2 regions of the Streptomyces sp. CNB091 genome follow, and region 1 is predicted to be linked to the other one. Evidence: predicted binding sites of a transcription regulator. Region 1 holds the regulator's gene; the other holds the start of a gene.
The links. The regulator HrcA, encoded in region 1, represses chaperone genes, less so after heat shock. The targets are predictions, from matches to a motif close to TTNGCACTCNGNNNNNCNGAGTGCNAA.
Positions count from the first base shown of each region.

Region 2: groL (chaperonin GroEL) is a predicted target of HrcA. The motif match lies at 1,536-1,562, and genes of this name have one in related genera.

Region 1 covers NZ_KB899012.1:77,345-80,750, forward strand. Annotated here, with positions in the region: gene dnaJ (molecular chaperone DnaJ) at 1-1,002, opposite strand, end outside; gene hrcA (heat-inducible transcriptional repressor HrcA) at 1,003-2,019, opposite strand; gene D581_RS0132090 (MBL fold metallo-hydrolase) at 2,184-2,927, shown strand; gene D581_RS0132095 (DUF3097 domain-containing protein) at 3,059-3,406, shown strand, end outside.
Region 2 covers NZ_KB898999.1:192,583-195,988, forward strand. Annotated here, with positions in the region: gene groL (chaperonin GroEL) at 1-1,372, opposite strand, end outside; gene D581_RS0119045 (cold-shock protein) at 1,813-2,019, opposite strand; gene D581_RS0119050 (MoaD/ThiS family protein) at 2,461-2,739, opposite strand; gene thrC (threonine synthase) at 2,769-3,406, opposite strand, start outside.

The DNA of each region.
Region 1 (3,406 bases):
GGTCATCACCTCGACGTGCACGATCAGGTCGCCCCGGCCGCCGCCGCGCAGATGCGTGATGCCACGCCCGTGCAGGGGCACGGACTGGCCGGACTGGGTGCCGGGCCTGATGTCGATGTCCTCCAGGCCGTCCAGGGTCTCCAGCGGACACTTGGTGCCGAGGGCCGCGGCCGTCATGGGGACGGTGACCGTGCAGTGCAGATCGTCGCCGCGCCGCTGGAACACGGCGTGCGGCAGCTCGTGGATCTCCACGTACAGATCGCCGGGCGGGCCGCCGCCGGGGCCGACCTCGCCCTCGCCGGCGAGCTGGATTCGGGTGCCGTTGTCGACGCCCGCGGGGATCTTCACGGTCAGGGTGCGCCGCGAGCGGATGCGGCCGTCGCCGGCGCACTCCGGGCACGGGGTGGGCACGACGGTGCCGAAACCCTGGCACTGCGGGCAGGGCCGCGAGGTCATGACCTGGCCCAGGAAGGACCGGGTGACCTGCGAGACCTCGCCGCGGCCGCGACACATGTCACAGGTCTGGGCGGACGTGCCGGGGGCCGCGCCCTCGCCGCTGCAGGTGTTGCAGACGACGGCCGTGTCGACCTGGATGTCCTTGGTGGTGCCGAAGGCCGCCTCGTTGAGGTCGATCTCCAGCCGGATCATGGCGTCCTGGCCCCGCCGGGTCCGCGAACGGGGCCCGCGCTGCGCGGCGTTGCCGAAGAACGCGTCCATGATGTCGGAGAAGTTGCCGAAGCCGCCGGCTCCGAAACCGCCCGCGCCACCGCCTCCGCCGCCACTGGCGGAGAGGGGGTCGCCGCCGAGGTCGTAGACCTGCTTCTTCTGCGGGTCCGAGAGCACCTCGTAGGCGGCGTTGATCTCCTTGAACCGCTCCTGGGTCTTCGGGTCCGGGTTGACATCCGGGTGCAGCTCGCGTGCGAGCCGACGGAATGCCTTCTTGATCTCGTCCTGAGATGCGTCGCGGCGCACGCCGAGTACGGCGTAGTAGTCCGTGGCCACTTACGACTCCGCCAGGATCTGTCCGACGTAACGTGCCACTGCGCGTACCGCTCCCATCGTTCCGGGGTAGTCCATGCGGGTCGGTCCGACCACGCCGAGTTTGGCGACTGCCTCGTCGCCCGAACCGTAGCCGACCGCGACGACGGACGTGGAGTTGAGCCCCTCGTGGGCGTTCTCGTGCCCGATCCGTACGGTCATGCCGGAGTCCGTTGCCTCACCGAGCAGCTTCAGCAGGACGACCTGTTCCTCCAGTGCTTCCAGCACCGGCCGGATCATCACCGGGAAGTCGTGTCCGAAGCGGGTGAGGTTGGAGGTGCCGCCGATCATCAGCCGCTCCTCCGTCTCCTCGACCAGTGTTTCGAGGAGGGTGGAAAGGACCGTGGAAACCGTCCCCCGGTCCTCGCTGTCGAAGGATTCCGGCAGCTCCTGCACCAGCTGCGGGACATCCGCGAAGCGGCGTCCGACGACCCGGCTGTTGAGCCGGGCCCGCAGATCCGCGAGCGATGCCTCGCCGAACGGCGCAGGGCAGTCGATCATACGCTGTTCGACCCGGCCCGTGTCCGTGATCAGGACGAGCATCAGCCGGGCGGGGGCGAGCGCCAGCAGTTCCACGTGCCGCACCGTCGAGCGGGTCAGCGAGGGGTACTGCACGACGGCGACCTGCCGGGTCAGCTGCGCGAGCAGCCGCACCGTCCGGCCGACCACGTCGTCGAGGTCGACCGCGCCGTCGAGGAAGTTCTGGATGGCCCGGCGCTCGGGCGAGGAGAGCGGCTTGACGCCCGCGAGCTTGTCGACGAAGAGGCGGTACCCCTTGTCGGTCGGGATGCGTCCCGCGCTCGTGTGCGGCTGGGCGATGAAGCCCTCGTCCTCCAGCACCGCCATGTCGTTGCGGACGGTGGCCGGGGAGACCCCCAGCCGGTGCCGCTCGGTCAGCGCCTTGGAGCCGACGGGCTCCTCGGTGCCGACGTAGTCCTGGACGATGGCGCGCAGCACTTCGAGTCTGCGTTCGCTGAGCATCGCGCACACCTCCAGCTGTGTCTCTCGGTGTCTGTCTGGCACTCGGTGCGTTCGAGTGCCAGCAATCCCCGCAGTCAGTGTACGGGGGTGGGGTGGGGCGGGGGCAAGGGCGACCGGCCACGCCTCCCCGAGACCGCGCAGGTCGTTGCCGATAGCGTCCTGGTATGGACGTCGCTTGGGAAGACTTCGGCTGGGAGCGGTTGGGCAACGGTATCGGCAGGCGGCGCCTCCCCGGCTGGGACGCCACCGCCGCGCTGGTCGCCGGGGAGGACGGCGCGTTGCTGTACGACACCGGCGCCACGCTGCGCGAGGGAGTCGAGCTGCGGCGGCAGGCCGAGGCGCTGCTCGGGCGGAGGGTGACGCATATCGCACTGAGCCACCCGCACTTCGATCATGTGCTGGGCACCGCCGCGTTCGCCGGGGCCCAGGTGTACGGGGCGGCGGGCGTCGCGGCGCTGCTGCGCGGCGGGGCGGAGAGCCTCGGCGCCTCGGCGGTGCGCCACGGGGTGCCGGAGGGCGAGGCGGCCCGGTCGGTGGACACGCTGGTGGTCCCGCACCACGAGGTGTGCGGCGACTGGACGCTGGACCTGGGCGGCGGCCGTCAGGTGCTGCTGGCGAACGTGGGCCCCGGGCACAGCGGCCATGACCTCGCGGCGCTGGTGCCGGGCACGGGCGGTGAGCCTCCGGTGGTGTTCTGCGGTGACCTGGTCGAGGAGTCGGGCGAGCCGCAGGCGGGCCGGGACGCGATCACCTCGCGCTGGCCGGCCGCGCTGGAGCGGCTGCTGGCGCTGGGCGGCGAGAGCGCGCTGTACGTGCCGGGGCACGGGGCGGTGGTGGACGCGGCGTTCGTGCGGGCGCAGCGGGCGTCGCTGGCGGAGCGCTTCGACGTGGACCTCGACGAGGGGTGAAACCCCGGTGAGGACCCTGGACCACCTCCTAGGAACGTTCCGAGGTGCTCCAGGGTCGTCACCGGGGCGTCCCGGCGGCCTCGGCCGGGTCTCCGACGTCCGCCGGCGGTTCGGGCGAATATCGTCGTGCCATGCGCAGCTACCAGCCGGACCTGACCCCGCCGTGGAAGAGGTCCGCCCCCGTGCCCGAGGTGCCCGCCGAGCCCGATCTGGTCGTGGAGGAGGTCTCCACCGGCTTCTGCGGGGCGGTGATCCGCTGCGAGAAGACGGCCCAGGGCCCGACGGTGACCCTGGAGGACCGCTTCGGCAAGCACCGGGTGTTCCCGATGGAGCCGCGCGGCTTCCTGCTGGAGGGCAGGGTCGTCACGCTGGTGCGCCCGGGCCCCGGCGGCCCGGTGCGTCCCACCCGTACGGCCTCCGGTTCGGTGGCGGTGCCCGGGGCGCGGGCCCGGGTGGCGCGGGCCGGGCGGATCTATGTG
Region 2 (3,406 bases), on a different contig from region 1:
CAAGACCACCGTTGACGGCGATCTGCTTGAGCGGGGCCTCCAGCGCGAGCTTCACGGCGTTGGCGCCGGTCGCCTCGTCGCCCGTGAGGTCGAGCTTCTCGAAGACGGCCGAGGCCTGGAGCAGAGCCACGCCACCACCGGCGACGATGCCCTCCTCGACGGCGGCCTTGGCGTTGCGCACCGCGTCCTCGATGCGGTGCTTGCGCTCCTTGAGCTCCACCTCGGTGGCCGCGCCGGCCTTGATGACGGCCACGCCGCCGGCCAGCTTCGCCAGACGCTCCTGGAGCTTCTCGCGGTCGTAGTCCGAGTCGGAGTTCTCGATCTCGGCACGGATCTGGTTGACGCGACCCTGAACCTGGTCGCTGTCACCGGCGCCGTCGACGATCGTGGTCTCGTCCTTGGTGATGACGACCTTGCGCGCACGGCCGAGCAGGTCCAGGCCGGCGTTCTCCAGCTTGAGACCGACCTCCTCGGAGATCACGGTGCCACCGGTGAGGATGGCGATGTCCGCGAGCATGGCCTTGCGGCGGTCACCGAAGCCCGGAGCCTTGACGGCGACGGACTTGAACGTGCCCTTGATCTTGTTGACGACCAGGGTGGAGAGCGCCTCGCCCTCGACGTCCTCGGCGATGATCAGCAGGGGCTTGCCCGACTGCATGACCTTCTCCAGCAGCGGGATCAGGTCCTTGACGCTGGCGATCTTCGAGTTGACGATCAGGATGTACGGGTCGTCGAGCGACGCCTCCATACGCTCCATGTCGGTCGCGAAGTACGCCGAGATGTAGCCCTTGTCGAAGCGCATACCCTCGGTGAGCTCAAGCTCCAGACCGAAGGTCTGGGACTCCTCGACGGTGATGACGCCTTCCTTGCCGACCTTGTCCATCGCCTCGGCGATCTTGGCGCCGATCTCGGTGTCGGCGGCGGAGATGGAGGCGGTCGAAGCGATCTGCTCCTTGGTCTCCACGTCCTTGGCCTGCTCCAGCAGAGCGGCGGAGACGGCCTCGACGGCCTTCTCGATGCCCCGCTTGAGGGCCATCGGGTTGGCACCTGCGGCGACGTTGCGCAGGCCCTCGCGGACGAGAGCCTGAGCCAGAACGGTGGCGGTGGTCGTACCGTCGCCGGCGACGTCGTCCGTCTTCTTGGCGACCTCCTTGACCAGCTCCGCACCGATCTTCTCGTACGGGTCCTCGAGCTCGATCTCCTTGGCGATGGAAACACCATCGTTGGTGATCGTGGGCGCGCCCCACTTCTTCTCGAGGACGACGTTACGGCCCTTGGGGCCGAGGGTGACCTTGACGGCGTCGGCGAGCTGGTTCATCCCGCGCTCGAGACCGCGCCGTGCCTCCTCGTCGAACGCGATGATCTTGGCCATGTGAAGTGGTCCTCCCGGACAGGGGTGGATTTCTCCGGACCGAGAGGCGCCCGCGACGGACGGCCTGCCTGCGTGGTGGTTCCTTGCCCCACCGCGCCTGCGGGCCTCACCGGCCCGGTCCAAGTTTCTGTCACTCTCACCTGGAGAGTGCTAACGCCAATGATTAGCACTCGACCCCTGCGAGTGCAAGCGTCCTTCTCCGGATGTGGACAGCGGGGCGCCTCGAATGCGGGCGGCGCGGCGCCTCGGATGCAGGCGGCGGCGCACCTCGGACGCGGGACGGCAGCACGCCTCGGATGTACGCGGCGGCGCACCTCGGACGCGGGACGGCGACACGCGCCTCCCGGCAGGGCCCCCGGGACGCACGTAGGGCCCGGCTCCCTGATCCGGGGGCCGGGCCCTGCGTGCGTGAGTAGTGTCGTCGGACGACCGCGCCGAACTCAGCCGACGGCGAGCTTGACCATGTCGGCCTGGGGCCCCTTCTGGCCCTGCGAGATCTCGAATTCAACTCGCTGACCCTCTTCGAGGGTGCGGTACCCGTCCATCTGGATCGCGCTGTAGTGGACGAAAACATCCGCACCACCGTCGACCGCGATGAAGCCGTACCCCTTCTCCGCGTTGAACCACTTGACGGTGCCCTGAGCCATGCCTAACTCCCCTATTACTGGCCCTTGCACGGGACCGCACTTCGCGGACCCGGGTCGGAACTCACCCCCGACAGGAGAGGGTGTGCGGCGCCGCAGCGCGTCGACCGCGGCCGAATGTATCCGCCCAACTGCCCTCTGCAACAGGTCAATCGGACGAGAATTCTGGGCGCAGCAGAACACGCGAATATGCGGGTTTGCTGAGATTTACGGGCAAGTCGGGCCAGACAAAGGGCACTTATGCCGCAAGAGGTTCACGTACTTTGGCTGCATCTCATCGGAGCCGGGCGCATTCACATATGCGGGCGGCACGGGCAGCGGACGGGGCTTCCCCAACTGTACCGTGCTCAACCATACAGAATTGCCCCCTCCGCTTCTCTCGCGGAGGGGGCAACTGTGGTCACACGGAGGTGCGATGGGCCGCCGTGGAGCGGCCCGGGCGGTTCAGCAGCCGCCGGCGACGGCGGGAATGATCGAGACGCCCGCGCCGTCGGGCGTGACCGCGTCCAGGCCGCCCTCGAAGCGCACGTCGTCGTCGTTGACGTACACGTTCACGAAGCGGCGCAGCTTGCCCTGGTCGTCCAGGACGCGGGCCGCGATGCCCGGGTGGTCCTTCTCCAGGGACTCGATGACCTCGGAGAGCTTGGCGCCCTCCGCCGGGACCTCGGCCTGGCCGCCCGTGTACGTACGGAGGATGGTGGGGATGCGGACCTTGACGCTCATGGTGGGTGCCTTCCTGAAGTCTCGGGTGATCAGCCGGCGACGAGGCCCGCGGCGCGGAACGCGTCCAGGCTCGGCTTGATGGTCGCCGTGGCCTGCGAGGTCGCGGAGACCGCGTCCAGCGTCTTGAGGCCGTCGCCGGTGTTCAGGACGACGGTGGTGAGCGCCGGGTCGATGACGCCCGCCTCGACGAGCTTCTTCGTCACGCCGAGCGTCACGCCGCCCGCCGTCTCGCCGAAGATGCCCTCGGTGCGCGCCAGCAGCTTGATCGCGTCGACGACCTGCTCGTCGGTCACGTCCTCCACCGCGCCGCCGGTGCGGCGGGCGATGTCCAGGACGTACGGGCCGTCCGCCGGGTTGCCGATGGCCAGCGACTTGGCGATGGTGTTCGGCTTCTGCGGGCGCACCACGTCGTGGCCGGCCTTGAAGGCGGCGGAGACCGGGGAGCAGCCCTCGGCCTGGGCGCCGAAGATCTTGTACGGCCTGTCCTCGACGAGGCCGAGCTTGATCAGCTCCTGGAACCCCTTGTCGATCTTCGTGAGCTGGGAGCCGGACGCGATCGGGATGACGATCTGGTCGGGCAGCCGCCAGCCGAGCTGCTCGCAGATCTCGTACGCCAGCGTCTTGGAGCCCTCGCCGTAGTACGGGCGCAGGTTGACGTTGACGAAGC